Regions from separate parts of the Streptomyces roseochromogenus subsp. oscitans DS 12.976 genome, predicted to be linked through region 1. Evidence: riboswitches for the same ligand, from Rfam matches in the RefSeq annotation. Region 1 holds a riboswitch; each other region holds the start of a gene.
The links. A riboswitch is a leader RNA that binds a small molecule or an ion and turns the genes downstream of it on or off. The one in region 1 is predicted to bind cobalamin.

Region 1 (4,711 bases):
CCGGCCTCGGCTGACCCACACCCGCTGACCACTGGCGCCTGGCGTGCACTCCCGCCACGGCGCCATGTCGACATGCCCTCGTACTCCAGGAGGAACGACATGCACCTGACGACCGCGTCAGACGCCCTCCCCACCCGCATCGGCACCGAGATCCTCAACCTGCTCCTGCCGCATCACCGCACGACCGATCCGGCTCCCGTTCCCGCCCCTGCGGAAGCGTTCCCCCATCAGCTGCGCCGCATCGCCGACTTCGTACACGAGGGCGCCCCGGTCGTCCTCACCCTGCCCGCCTTCCCCTGTAAGTCCCCCAACCCCGCCAAGGTCCTCGGTCACCTCCCCGACCAGGGCGAACGCCTCTCCCTGACGTTCCTGAACACCCTGTGCACCGAGATCGAGCGGATCTACCCGCCCGGCGCCCGGGTGATCATCTGCTCCGACGGCCACGTCTTCGGTGACCTCATCCACGTCCCCGACCACCACATCGACGCGTACGCCGACGACCTACGCATACAGATAGCTCAACTGGGCCTGGACAGACTGTCCGTCTTCGACCTGCGCGACATCCTCGGCGACCTCCCGCACGACACGAAACGCGCCCACGTCCACGACCGCCACGCCCCCACGCTGGACGCTCTGCGTGCCGAGGCCCGTACCGACGACCAGACCCTCGCCCTCTACCGGGGCATCACGCGCTTCCTCGTCGAGGACACCGCCGACTGGACCGGCACCCGCTCCGCCCTGCAGCGCGCCTGCCGACAACGCGCCTACGGCGTCATCCAGCGCAGCCGCGCCTGGGGCGACCTGATCGCCGAGCACCACCCCCACGCCGTGCGCCTCTCGATCCACCCGCAACCCGTCGGCGCACCGAAATTCGGTATCCGCCTCCTTGACGCCCCCGACGCCTGGACCACCCCCTGGCACTCCGCCGCACTCCACCGCGCCGACGGCACCTGGACGCTCGTGCCCCGGGCGACGGCGGCTCGGCTGGGCCGGCTTGTCCAACGCGACGGCAGGCCCAGCCACTTCGAGCACAACTGATCAGGCGGGCGTCGCAGCGACGGCCACGAGCCGTCAGCCGGCGTCCGCGGCGCGGGCGCTCCAGCGCTCCTCCACCTTGGCCAGACGCCAGTAGGCGATGGCCACGGCCCAGACGACAACGAACAGGCCGACGATCACATAGCCGACGTTGTCCAGGTCCAGGCTCGCGATCCAGCCGGTGATGTCATCACTCAAGCCGAGCTTGTCATGCAGAACGCCGACCAGTTCGATCGTCCCGACGAAGAAGGCCACCGCGATGGACAGCCCGGTGATCGTGAGGTTGTAGAACACCTTGCGAACGGGGTTCGAGAACGCCCACTGGTAGGCGAAGTTCATGAACGTGCCGTCGAGGGTGTCGAACAGGCTCATGCCGGCCGCGAAGAGGAGGGGCAGGCACAGGACCGCGTACCAGGGGAGGCCGGCTGCGGCGCCGTTGCCGGCCAGGGCGAGGAGCAGGACCTCGGTCGTGGTGTCGAAGCCGATGCCGAAGACGAAGCCGAGAGGGAACATCTGGCCCGGTCGGCGGATCGACTTGGTGAGCCGGCCCAGGATGCGGTTCATGAAGCCGCGCGAGTCCAGGTGGGCTTCCAGTTCCGCCTCGTCGTAGCGTCCGGCGCGCATGGCCTTGAAGACGCGCCGGATGCCGAACAGGGCGACGAGGTTGAGAGCGGCGATGAGGTACAGGAAGCCGCCGGAGACCGTGGTGCCGACGGTGCCGAGGACCTGGTGGGTCCGGGAGCCGTCGTTCATCAGGGTGCCGGCCAGCTTGGCGCCCCCGGCCACCAGCACGGCCATGACGACCACCACGCTGGAGTGCCCGAGCGCGAACCAGAAGCCCACCGACACGGGCCGCTTGCCGTCGGCCATGAGCTTGCGGGTGGTGTTGTCGATCGCGGCGATGTGGTCGGCGTCGAAGGCGTGCCGCATGCCGAGGGTGTAGGCCGTGATGCCCAAGCCGACCCCGAACGCCTTGGACCCGACCTCATAGTGACGCGGGACCACGAGGAGGAACAGAATCCCGAAGGCGACCACGTGCAGAGCGACGATCACGGCCAGCAGGCCCGCGGTTCGGACGGTGTCCTCGCGGCGCCAGCGAAAGGACGGGACGGCGGCGGTTTCGGGCACGCCAGGGGACACGGTCATACGGTTCGCTCCAGCACCTCGTGGATCAGCTTCGTGCTGCCGTGGCCGGTCTCCTGGCTGACGGGTCATCGCGCCCGCCCCTGCCTTCCCGGCCGTGAGGCCAGTGGCAATGCATGGGGCGGGAACTCCCCGATCACAGTGGCGAGGGCCGCTCCGGACTGAGCCCCTGGGGCTGTCACCGGTCTTCCCGAACACCACGGCCTGCCTACCCTAGAAGGCGGCGAGTATCAGCTGCAAGGCTGCATAACCGATCGGAAATTGAGGTGGAAACTCCCCAATCGTGATGCAATAGCCCCGCGCCCCTCACCGGCGTCAGCCATGCCACACCGGGCGCACCCACGAGCGAAGATCCGCCCGGCAGGGCCCCGGTGTCCGGCCGGGAGGACGCACATCGCCTCCCGGCCGCAGGGCTATCCCGGCGGCGGGCGTTTCCCGCCGCCGGGCTTCCACCGGCCGTTCAGCACGTCGGCTCCGGAGCCGCCGCACCGAAAGCGCGGCGGGCGGTGCGACGCCATCGGTTGGCGGGTAGTGCGGGACGCAATGCGGCGAAGGCGCTGCAGTACTTGGTGAAGACGGCGGGGCGTATCCCGTGGGCGTGCAACAGGCGGTCCGCTTCGGTGAGATGCCCGGTGGTCTTGGTCTCGACGAGCACGAGGTCGTCCGTACACCGCACGGTGCGTCCGATGCGCAGGTCGTGGCAGACCAGTGCTGCGTCGCAGGTGATGCGCTCGCCGTCGGCCACGAAGGTGGCGCGCATGTAGTCGGTACTCAAGGACGGTTCAAGGGCCGCCGGAGCACCGATGCCGTACGCGGTACGCAGGGTGTCGGTGAGGAATCCCCGGCAGTCGGGGCCGAGCGGGGTGTCAGCTCCGGTCAGCGGGCATCGGCGTTTGACGGTGTCGCCGCGCGGCCCCTTGAGCTTGATCTCGAACTGCCGCTCTCCTGTGTCCTCGTAGACCCGTTCCCGGATCTTGAAGCGGCGTCGGCGGCCCTGCCGGTGGTCGTGGAAGGAGCGGAGCTCGGGGGTGTCGTAGTAGACGGAGTGGTAGCGGAAGGCACGCCGGCCGTCGATGGCGAGGGCGCGGTAGGGGCCCCCGGGCCGGTGCGGGTGGGTGAGCCGGCCGACGACGCGCAGGAAGGTGTCCGCGGGCACGAGGTAGCTGTGGTCGAAGCGGGCGAGGAGGGATGCCCGTTCGTTGAGCTCGTCGAGCGAGACGGGGCCGGCGCCGTGGGCGGCGTCGCCGATGGCGCGGACCGCGGCGGCGGCGCGGACCGGTGCGGTGGTCATGCGGTTTCCCAGGCGGGCGTGGTCCGGGGGGCGGGTCCGGCGGCGGGCGCGGAGCCCCGGCCGGCCGGGGCCGCTGCGCTCTCGCGGTAGCGGACGTCGACGACGGTGAGGTCCCGGACGAAGTCGACTTCCATGACTGTCCAGTGGAGGGGCTCACCCAGGCGCCGTACGAGGTCGGCGTGGAGGACGGCCGGGTCCTCGTGGACGGCGTCGAGGGTGACGACGGCGCGCCGGGTGCCGGCGAGGAGGCGGGGGCTGTCGGCTGCCCAGACGATGAGGAGCAGGGTGGCACACAGCCCGGCGGTGAGCGCGAACGGCAGCCTCGGCAGTCCGCAGAGCAGGCCGAGGACCAGGGTGGTGAAGTAGTAGGCGACTTCTTGGTGTTGCACGGCGTCGGAGCGGAGTCTGACGATCGAGAGCACGCCGAAGAGACCGAAGCCCAGGGCCGCTCCCCCGCCGCCGCGCACCTCGGCGAGGGCGGTGACGACGGTGAAGAGGCCGGTGTTCAGGGCGAGATAGGCCGGCACGAGGTCGCGCCGACGGTGGCGCGGATAGTAGATGGCGAAGGTCAGCACGCCGACGGCGGCGAGGTCGAGCCCGAAGTGGGCGGCGAGATGCCGTAACGACTCCATGACTGCACTCCCTGTAGGTACGGACGCTGGAAGGCCCCGAAGAACCGGAACGAGAGACAGACGATAGGTAAACGCATGGCGAACGTGCTTTCGCTTGTGGAGAAACGATGCGCCTCCTTGATGGCCCCCGGCCCTAACTGACCGGAAGCACATACCTCCTGTCGCATTCGCCCCTCTTGCCGACCGGCTCCGACGCTCCACCGCCGGGCAAGAGAAGCCAACGACGGTGCAGTGTTCCGCCGCCGAACTCGCAACCCGCATCACCTGACGCGACGCATAGCGTCAGGCAGCACTGGGGGAGGCGGAACGCTACGCCCGGGCAGCTCACCCGACCCCGCCGGTCGTGTGCGGTCTGCTCGCGGGCAGACGACCGATGGATCTCGGTTGCCGCAGTCGGGTGGTGGTGCTGAACCGGGCTGCGCGGCGGCGCAGGTGCCGGTGGCCGAGGGCTGGTCGGGGCCGGGCCGGTGCACGCGCGGTCCGGTAGAAGATCCGCTTGCCGATCTCGACGAGGACAAGGTAGACGGCGACCATGGCGGCCACTGCGGCGAAGAAACCGGTCGGAAGGAGCCGGAAGCCGAGGACATGGGCCAGTGGAGTGGCCGGAAGG
Region 2 (4,711 bases), 1.0 Mb from region 1:
GAGGGCGCCGGGGAGCGGCTGCGGGTCTCCGTGATGGACGGACTGGAGAAGTCGGCCACCCAGATCCTGCTCCCCGTCTACTTCGTGGTCGCGGGCACCCGCGTCGATCTGACCACGTTCCGCGCGGCACACCTCGGCGAGCTGGCGGTGATGCTGGCGGTCGCGGTCGTGACGAAGATGGCCGGTGCCGGCCTGGGGGCCGCCGCGGCCGGACTGCCCCGGCGGGAGGCGCGGACCGTCGCGGTGCTGATGAACACCCGTGGCCTCACCGAGATCGTCATCCTCACCGTGGGACTCCAACTGCACTTCATCGACCAGGCGTTCTACTCGATCCTGGTGGTGATGGCGGTGCTGACCACGGTCATGACCGGACCGCTGCTCCTTGCCCGCCGCGCCACGGAGGAGAACGGTGTGCCCGTGGAGCGCGGAGCGGGCCGTGTTCCCGGGCTCGCGGCCGGCGGCCGGGAGGAGACCCGCTCCACGCATCAAGAGAAGCGGTCCTGACCGCCCCGCCTCAGACGGGCTGTACGGACTCGTCCCACACGCTGGTGCGCAGCAGCCCGGCGCGGTGCAGTCGTTGCTCCAGTTCCAGGACCTCCTGCGCCGCCTGCCGCGGACACGGAGCCGCCACCCCGATGAGACCCCAGCGCCCGGCCACGGAGGTGATCGCCCGCGCCCACCCCTCGTGCCCAGGCCGCTCGACGCTGTCCTCCAGCCGCTTCAGATCCGTCTCCGCCGCCGGCCGCACCACCTTCGTCGCCGCGTACACCCCCCGCCGCCTGCCGAGCACCTCCCGCGCCTCGGCGAGGAACGCGCGCACGTACTCGGCGCCGTTCGAGGAGAGGTTCAGATCCTGCATGGCGACCACAGGCCGCCGGCCGAAACGGCCACCCAGACGGGCGATGGCGAAGTCCACGCCGCCCTTGACGAACCCCAGATCGCGTCCCGCCCCCCGGAACGCGCCGTGCAATGCCGCCATGCCCTCCTGTACGGCACGGAACTGAGCGGCCGTGATGTCGAACCGGGCGCAGGTCTCCTCGTCCACGTAGACGCTGCCCTCCCAGACGCTGCCCCGGGTGATCTGCACCGTTCCGCCCTCGGCGGGCTGCCCGGCCACCACATGGGCGGAGGGTGCCAGGATGAACTCGTAGCCGGGGACGCGGTGGCGCAGATAGTGGGTGTGCGCCTCCAGGACGTAGTCCTCCTCGGTCTCCATCGCCTGGCGGGCCAGCGCGTTGAGCGCCGCGTCGTCGGCCAGCGGCACCGCCATGCGGATCCTGCTGCCGGTGAGCGCCTCGGCGGGTTTGAAGCAGCCGAGCTCCAGCCCGTACCGTTCGCGCAGCAGGCGGGCCGCCGTGTGCACCCGGTGGCGCAGCTGGGCCTCGTCAGCGCCGGCCCGGGAGACCGAGTAGCCGGGCAGCCGGGGCAGCAGCACGCCGAACTCCCGGTGGAACGCGGTCACTTCGGCCTCGGCTGCCAAGGTGGTCTCCGGGGAGCTGCCCGCCCCCGGCGCGGGGAGGCCCACCGCGTCCTCGACCGTCGGGTACAGCGTCGTCTTCCGGTTCCAGCGCTCGGCGACCTCCGGCCCGTTGGCGTCCACCCGCAGCTGCTCCAGGCCCGCCGCGCGCTTCAGCCAGAGCAGCAGCACCCGTGCCTCGGCGTCGATCGCGAACAGTCGCACCACCGTCTCCGGTACCGCGCTCAGCTGCCGGACCAGGCGTTCCAGCGGTGCGGCCGGCCGGTCCGGGAACGAGCCGACCGCCATCGCCAGCAGGGCGTGCGTCAGGTAGTAGTAACGCAGCTCGGGGACCTCCACGGGGACCGCCTCGGACGCCGCCACCGCCTGCCGCCACGGCTCGCCCCGGCCCACCACCAGGTCGCCCGGCGCGGCCAGATACACCGCCCGGGCCTCGTTGTACGCCGAGAAGTCGTCCGGCGAGCGGCCGAGGGCCAGTTGGGCCACGTCGGCCTCGAAGCAGCCCTTCAGCGTGGACGCGGTGCCGAGCACGATGGCCGGCACCTGGCCGCGCGGCACCCCGAACGGCAGCAGCTCCTTGCCCGCCGCCTCCTTCGCCCCGGCCAGATCCGTCCCGAGCAGACGCCGTGAGACCTGCTCCAGTTCCTCGGTCGAGAGCAGATCGGGTCCGGTGACGAACCCGTTCCACGCCAGGGTCTCACCACGGTGAACGACGGTCTGTTCCTGTTTCTGCATCCACGGCTCCCGGATTCAGTGCGGAAAGCGACAGGTCGATCACATTCTGTATGCCCCCGAAGGGCGGTCGGACCGCTCACAGGTCACGGCAGCCTCACTCACAGCATGCGCCCGAGGGCGCCTGCCGGCCGCGGCGCCGGTGATGGGATGATGATCGACGACATCAGGGCGACGGCGGTCCGAGGAAGCCGGTGGAAATCAGGCGCGGTCCCGCCACTGTGACCGGTGAGCGAGTTCCGGCAGGCCACCGCCCCGTCCGGGGTGGGAAGGCGGGGCGAGTGACGACCCGGGAGCCAGGAGACTCACGCGGTCGCCTCCTCGACGGACACCGGGGCGGATCTCCCCGGGAGGGGAGTGGTGCGGCGTGCCCGAGAGGCCGACGGAGAATGCATCAGGCGGTGCGGCGCCGTGCCGGGTCGTGGTGTGCCGGGACTGCTGCTGCGGCAGCCCCAAGGTGACCGGGGTCGATCACGCGGCGCAGACCGCGCGGCTGCGGGCGGAGATGCCGGTCCGTGTCTCCGACTGCCTCGACGTGTGCGATCAGGCCAACGTCATCGTCGTACAGCCCTCGGCCGCGGGCCGGGCCGCCGGTGCGCGGCCGGTCTGGCTCGGGCTCGTCAACGACGCGGACGCGACCGAGGACATCGTCACCTGGGTGCGCGCCGGCGGGCCGGGCGTGGCTCCCCTGCCGGACATCCTCGACCTGTACACCTTCACACCGCCCCGGCGCCGCGCGGATCCCCCGGCGTGAAGTGCGCGTGGCGTCATCGCCGCACTGCATGTGCTCCGTGAGGTGTTCCGTGTTGTCCACGAAGATGGAGCTGACACGCACGCACCGGTGCGCATCCACGACCCGGCGGACTCCGCCGTCGGCGTCGCGGGAGAGGAAGATCACGTCGGGCGGAGGCGGTCTTGGGCATGCGCGCGTCGCGCGGTACGGTCGATCCGATATCGACGACGGCGACACGGAAGCCGGTGGGAATCCGGCACGGTCGCGCCACTGTATGAGGGACCCCCAGGGGCTCGCGAGTCAGACCCGTGGCCGTCGTCATGTGCACCACCGAGATGGGACGCGAACTCCCAGAGGAGGTCCTGCCATGGCGCAGACCGTCGCCCAGCCGACAGCAACCACCCCCGTCGTTCCCGCCAAGCTGCCACTGAAGGCGATTGCTCCCTGGGCGGTCTTCTTCGGCGTCCTGATGATGATCCTGCTCTACTTCGTCGGCGCCGAGCAGGGCGCCACCTCCGTGTTCAACGGCACGGGCGTCCACGAGTGGGTGCACGACGCCCGCCACCTGCTCGGATTCCCCTGCCACTGACGCGAGGGACTCCGCACGCCCATGAACTCCGCAACCGTACGGAAACTTCTTGTACGGGGCATGGTCACCGGCCTCGCGGCCGGTGTGCTTGCCCTGATCGTGGCCTATCTCCTCGGTGAGCCGAACGTCGACAAGGCGATCAGCTACGAGGACGCCCACTCCCACGGGCCCGAGATGGAGGTCGTCTCCCGCTCCCTGCAGTCCACCGCCGGCCTCGCCACCGGCGTCCTCGTCTACGGCGTTGCCTTCGGCGGCATCGCCGCGCTCGCCTTCTGCTTCGCCCTGGGCCGCGTGGGCCGCTTCAGCCCGCGCGCCACGGCACTGCTGCTGTCGGGCTGCGCACTGCTCGCCGTGTACGTCGTGCCGTTCCTGAAGTACCCGGCCGCTCCGCCGTCGGTCGGCAACCCCGACACCATCGGCAAGCGGACCACCCTGTACTTCCTGATGACGGTGCTCAGCGTCCTCCTGGCTGTCGCCGCCACCATCCTGGGCAAGCGGCTCGCGCCGAGCCTGGGCACCTGGTGGGCGACCGTGGCCGCGGTGGCCGCGTTCGCCGTCGTGATCGGCCTGGCCTACCAGTTCCTGCCCGTCGTCAACGAGGTGCCCAAGGACTTCTCGGCCACCCTGCTGTGGCGGTTCCGGCTCTCGGCTCTGGCGATCCAGATCGTGCTGTGGAGCGGATTCGGCCTCGTCTTCGGCGAGTTGGCCGAGCGCGTGCTGAACCCCAAGCCGGCCACGGCCCCGAACAGCCGAGCGGTTCCGGCCGCGCACTGACTCCTTCCGGACAACAGAGGGCCCTTCGGAACCTTCCGAGGGCCCTCTGGCGTTCTCCGGAGCCTCGGCGGCCACGAGGCGGTCGCCCTTCGTGGAGGACGCCAGCAAGGCCGCCTGCCTGCCTGCGCTGCGCGGTGGCGGCACTGCTGCGCCGTCACCGCGATACGGCAGCCTGAACCGCGGCGTCGGCCTGTCGGCCCTCAGGCCGCCTCGTGACCCGGCCTCGTCCCGGTTGTCGATGACCTGCCCGGGGCCGTGATGACCGCCGTGCCGTCCGACAGGTGCAGGACGAGGTCGGCCTGGGCCGTCAGGCGCAGGTCGTGGGTGATGAGGAAGGTCGTGCGCCCGGCGGTGAGGCGGCGCAGTGGCGCCATGATGCGGGCCGTGGAGTCGTCGTCGAGTCCGG
Region 3 (4,711 bases), 6.8 Mb from region 1:
ACGACCTGCGGGACGCGGCCTCGGCCGGCGGCCGGCCCAGCAGGGCACCGCGTTCAGCAGCGCTGCGCCGACCTCGGCCCAGCCGACGTCGACGAGGGTGAAGCCGTCGTCGCCGTCGATCAGGAAGGCGGTGTCCCGTGGAGTCGTCGCGATCCGGGTGATGCCCGGGGCGATCTGCTGATGTGTCGTCATCTCTCAGCTCCCGGATCCGCTCGGGGCAGGGGACATGGCCTTCGCGGGCGAGTTTGGGCGGGATGCCGCCCGCGACGAGGAGGTCCAGGACCAACGGGGGAAGCGCTCCGCCCTTGAGACCGAGACCGGACGCTGTGTTCTCGACTCGGCCCTGGGCGAAGTGCAGGCGCATGGTGGCGCCGTCGCCGAAGGCGGCCGTGATCCCGGGACCGTCAGGGCGGGCAGGCCGTGGTTGACGCGGTTGCGCAGGAACAGCGAGTTCAACTCCTCGGCCACCAGCGCGGCCACACCCAGTTCGCGGAAGAGGGCGGCGACCGGGCCGGCGTTCCGCCGGTTCGGGCAGCGGCAGGGAGACCCTCCCGGATCCGCTCGCACTCCACATCTGTGACCATGCGACGCCGCTGCCCACGGGGCGGCCCGGGCCGGGAGTGAGACGGGCTCGTTCCCGGCCCGGGCCGGATGTCCGGTGCGGATCCGCTACAGCTCCGCTCGTACCGCGCGGGCGGCCGCGACCAGGTTCTCCAGCGAGGCGCGGGTCTCCGGCCAGCCGCGGGTCTTCAGGCCGCAGTCGGGGTTGACCCACAGCCGTTCGGCGGGCATCGCCCGCAGGCCGGTGCGCAGCAGTTCGGCCGCCTCCTGTGTGCCGGGGACGCGCGGGGAGTGGATGTCATAGACACCGGGTCCGGCCTCGCGCGGGTAGCCGTGCGCGGCCAGTTCCCGGGCGACCTGCATATGGGAGCGGGCGGCCTCCAGGCTGATCACATCGGCGTCGAGGTCGTCGATGGCCTGGACGATGTCACCGAACTCGGCGTAACACATGTGGGTGTGGATCTGGGTGTCCGGGCGTACGCCACCCGTGCTGAGCCGGAACGCCTCGGTGGCCCAGGAGAGATAGGCGGCGCGGCCGGCGGCGCGCAGCGGCAGGGTCTCGCGCAGCGCCGGCTCGTCGACCTGGATCACCGAAGTCCCCGCCTCCTCCAGGTCGTTCACCTCGTCGCGCAGGGCGAGGGCGACCTGCCGGGCGGTCTCGGCGAGGGGCTGGTCGTCGCGGACGAAGGACCAGGCGAGCATCGTGACGGGGCCGGTGAGCATGCCCTTGACGGGGCGGTCCGTCAGTGACTGGGCGTACCGCGTCCAGCGCACGGTCATCGGTGCCGGCCGCGCGACGTCACCGGCGAGGATCGGCGGGCGGACGTAGCGGGTGCCGTAGGACTGGACCCAGCCGTGCTGGGTGGCGAGGTAGCCGGTGAGCTGTTCAGCGAAGTACTGGACCATGTCGTTGCGTTCGGGCTCACCGTGGACCAGGACGTCGAGTCCGGTCTTCTCCTGGAAGGAGATCACCTCGCGGATCTCCGCCTCGACGCGCTCCTCGTAGCCGGTCGCGCCGATGCGGCCGGCACGCAGGTCGGCGCGGGCTGTGCGCAGTTCGGCGGTCTGCGGGAACGAACCGATCGTGGTCGTGGGCAGCAGCGGCAGACCGAGGCGGGCACGCTGGGCCGAGGCCCGCTCGGCGTACGGCTGGGAGCGGCGCGCGTCGGCCTCGGTGACGGCGGCCGCACGAGCCCGTACGGCCGCGTCGCGGGTGAGGGGGGAGCGGGCGCGGGAGGCCAGGTCGGCCCGGTTCGCGGCCAGTTCCGCGGCGATCGTGTCGACGCCGTGGGTGAGGCCCTTGGCGAGGGTGACGACCTCGGCGGTCTTCTGCCGGGCGAAGGCGAGCCAGCGCAGGATCTGCGGCTCGATGTCCCGTTCCACGGCGGCGTCGAGCGGCACATGCAGGAGGGAGCAGGACGGCGACACGTCGACACGGTCCGCGAGACCGAGCAGGGTGCCGAGCGTGGCGAGGGACTGCTTGAGGTCGTTGACCCAGATGTTGCGGCCGTTGACGACGCCGGCGACCAGGCGCTTGCCGGGCAGCCCGCCGACGGCCGCGAGGGCGTCGAGGTTGGCGGCGGCCGCCTCGGTGAAGTCCAGGGCCAGGCCCTCGACCGGAGCCTTGGCCAGCACGGGCAGCGCCTCGCCGAGCCGGTCGAAATAGGAGGCCACCAGCAGTTGGGGCCGGTCGGCGAGGGCTCCGAGATCGCGGTAGGCGCGGGCTGCGGCGTTCAGTTCGGCCGGGGTACGGTCCTGCACGAGCGCGGGCTCGTCGAGCTGGACCCACTCGGCGCCGGCCGCACGCAGGTCGGCGAGGATCTCGCCGTACACCGGCAGCAGCCGGTCCAGCAGGGTGAGCGGTTCGAAGTCGCCGGCCACGCCGGGCGCGGGCTTGGCCAGCAGCAGGTAGGTGACGGGCCCGACGAGGACGGGCCGGGCGGTCAGGCCCAGACCGACGGCCTCCTTGAGCTCCGCCACCTGCTTGGCCGAGTCGGCCGTGAACACCGTGTCCGGGCCCAACTCGGGCACAAGATAGTGGTAGTTGGTGTCGAACCACTTGGTCATCTCCAGCGGCGCGACGTCCTGGGTCCCGCGCGCCAGGGCGAAGTACCCGGCGAGCGGATCCGCGGCGACCGCGTCCCGGTGGCGTGCGGGGATCGCGCCGAGCATGACGGTGGTGTCGAGTACATGGTCGTAGTACGAGAAGTCGCCGGTCGGCGCCTCGTCGACGCCGGCGTCCGCCAACTGCCGCCAGGTACCGCGGCGCAGTTCGGCCGCGGTGGCCCGGAGGGTGTCGGCGGTGACACGGCCCTTCCAGTAGCCCTCGATCGCCTTCTTCAGTTCGCGGTTCCTGCCCTGGCGGGGGTAGCCGTACACGGTGGCCCGTGCTGCCGCGGCTGCGGACTTGCTGGTCACGGAGATCTCCTTCGCGAGATGAATCCCTGAGATCCCGGCGACGGGACGAGAGCGCGAAGGGGGTGACGGACCGGGCGACAACGGCCCACGGCCGCCCGCTCGGTTGTCTGCGCCGACCCGCCCTCGAGGTCACCGGGATGTCCGTGCACGAGTCGTCCCGCACACGGGCAGTTGGCAGGTCTTCGGACTCGCGGGCACGTCCTCTCCCAGGAGGACACCTACTGGCCGTCGCTTCCCGGGCCCGGTACATCGGACCCAGTGCGTATGACGGCGGTCGTTCCCGCTCACCGCTGCGGGGCAGTCCCGGATTCCCACCGGGTTCCCTCTTGCGACGCGTCCCGCCTGGCTGACGGGGCGAACCAGCTGCAGAAGTCACCCTACGGGGCCGACCGGAGACGCGGTGGCGTACGTCCGGCATTCGGAAGGTGAGGTGAGACACGCGGCCGCGGCCCGCCCTGCGAATTCCCGGGAGGACGGTCTCCAGGTGCCTCGGCACGGTGCGGGAACGGGCGGTGCGACCCGTCGGCGGGCTGATTGAAGCCGGTCGGGTGATTGACGGGCCGGTCCCGGCTTGGGAGCGGCCCGTCGCGGGCTCGGGCGGAGAGACTGCGGCCATCCCAGTGGAGGTGGCGAACATATGCTCAGCGACAGCAAAGCGACGATCCTGGCCGAGAGGTCGGGCGTGGCGGACGTCGTCGCCGCCGCGCCGCGCGTGGCGCAGATCGCGGCGCGGCGCGGCGCGGAGACGGAGGCCGCCCGGCGGCTAGCGCCCGAGGTGGTCGAGGCGGTGCGGGAGGCCGGGTTCGCCCGGCACTTCGTCCCCGCGGCCTTCGGCGGTACGGAAGGCCGTTTCACGGACATGACCTCGGCGGTGATCCTGGTCGGCGAGGGGTGCGCCTCGGCGGCCTGGGCCGCCTCGCTGTCCGCCTACGCGGCCCGGTACGGGGCGTATCTGCCCCTGGAGGGCCAGGCGGTGCTGTGGGCCGACGGGCCGGACGCCCTGATGGCGGGCGCGCTCATGCCGGCCGGCAAGGCGGAGCGCGCCTCCGGCGGCTGGCGGCTCAGCGGTGAATGGAAGTACATCAGCGGGGTGCGCTTCGCCGACTGGGTCTTCGCCTGCTCCGCAGTACCCGGCACCGTGGGCCCCGACGGGCGGGGCGAGGTGCGGTTCTTCGCGGTGCCGCGGTCGGACATCACCGTCAAGGACACCTGGTTCACCCTGGGCATGCGCGGTACCGGCAGCGACACCATGGTGCTCGACGACGTCTTCGTGCCCGAGTATCTGACCCTGTCCCGGTTCGACATCAACGCGGGGCGGGCCGCGGCCTCCGAAGCCCGGTGCCACACGGTCCCCGTGAACGCCGTGAACGCCCTGCCGCTCGCCGTCCCCGTGGTGGGCGCCGCGCGGGGTACGGTCCGCACCGCGGCCGAGCAGAACCTCCGCCGGACCGACCGCCGCGGCGCCCCGCTGCGCGAGAAGGCGCCGGTGCAGATCGACCTGGCCCGCTCGGCCGCCGAGGTGGACGCCGCCGAACTCCTCGTCCAGCGCGCCGCACGGGTCGCCGACGGCGTCGAGGAGACCCGGGACGGTGAGGCGGCGGTCCGCGGACCGCGCGACTTCGCGCTGGCGGTCGAACTGTCCGTGTCGGCCGTCGAGCGCCTCTTCCGCGGCACCGGGACGACGGGTCACTTCGACTCCGACCCCGTCCAGCGGTTCTGGCGGGACGTCAAC

Region 2: linked by a shared signal. The riboswitch ahead of M878_RS55455 (CbtB domain-containing protein) and the one ahead of nicT (Nickel transporter NicT) in region 1 are both predicted to bind cobalamin.
Region 3: linked by a shared signal. The riboswitch ahead of metE (5-methyltetrahydropteroyltriglutamate--homocysteine S-methyltransferase) and the one ahead of nicT (Nickel transporter NicT) in region 1 are both predicted to bind cobalamin.

What each region holds. Positions count from the first base shown of each region.
Region 1 is NZ_CM002285.1:2,223,720-2,228,430, reverse strand. It holds gene M878_RS59595 (L-tyrosine/L-tryptophan isonitrile synthase family protein) at 100-1,038, shown strand; gene nicT (Nickel transporter NicT) at 1,072-2,181, opposite strand; cobalamin riboswitch at 2,208-2,395, opposite strand; gene M878_RS59585 (VTC domain-containing protein) at 2,639-3,469, opposite strand; gene M878_RS59580 (DUF4956 domain-containing protein) at 3,466-4,101, opposite strand; gene mgtA (magnesium-translocating P-type ATPase) at 4,426-4,711, opposite strand, start outside.
Region 2 is NZ_CM002285.1:1,200,337-1,205,047, reverse strand. It holds gene M878_RS55470 (cation:proton antiporter domain-containing protein) at 1-504, shown strand, start outside; gene M878_RS55465 (hypothetical protein) at 515-2,212, opposite strand; cobalamin riboswitch at 2,394-2,516, shown strand; gene M878_RS55460 (hypothetical protein) at 2,577-2,963, shown strand; cobalamin riboswitch at 3,129-3,273, shown strand; gene M878_RS55455 (CbtB domain-containing protein) at 3,310-3,531, shown strand; gene M878_RS55450 (CbtA family protein) at 3,553-4,305, shown strand; gene M878_RS55445 (ABC transporter ATP-binding protein) at 4,506-4,711, opposite strand, start outside.
Region 3 is NZ_CM002285.1:9,049,522-9,054,232, forward strand. It holds gene M878_RS88895 (SDR family NAD(P)-dependent oxidoreductase) at 1-101, shown strand, start outside; gene metE (5-methyltetrahydropteroyltriglutamate--homocysteine S-methyltransferase) at 670-2,979, opposite strand; cobalamin riboswitch at 3,136-3,358, opposite strand; gene M878_RS88910 (acyl-CoA dehydrogenase family protein) at 3,617-4,711, shown strand, end outside.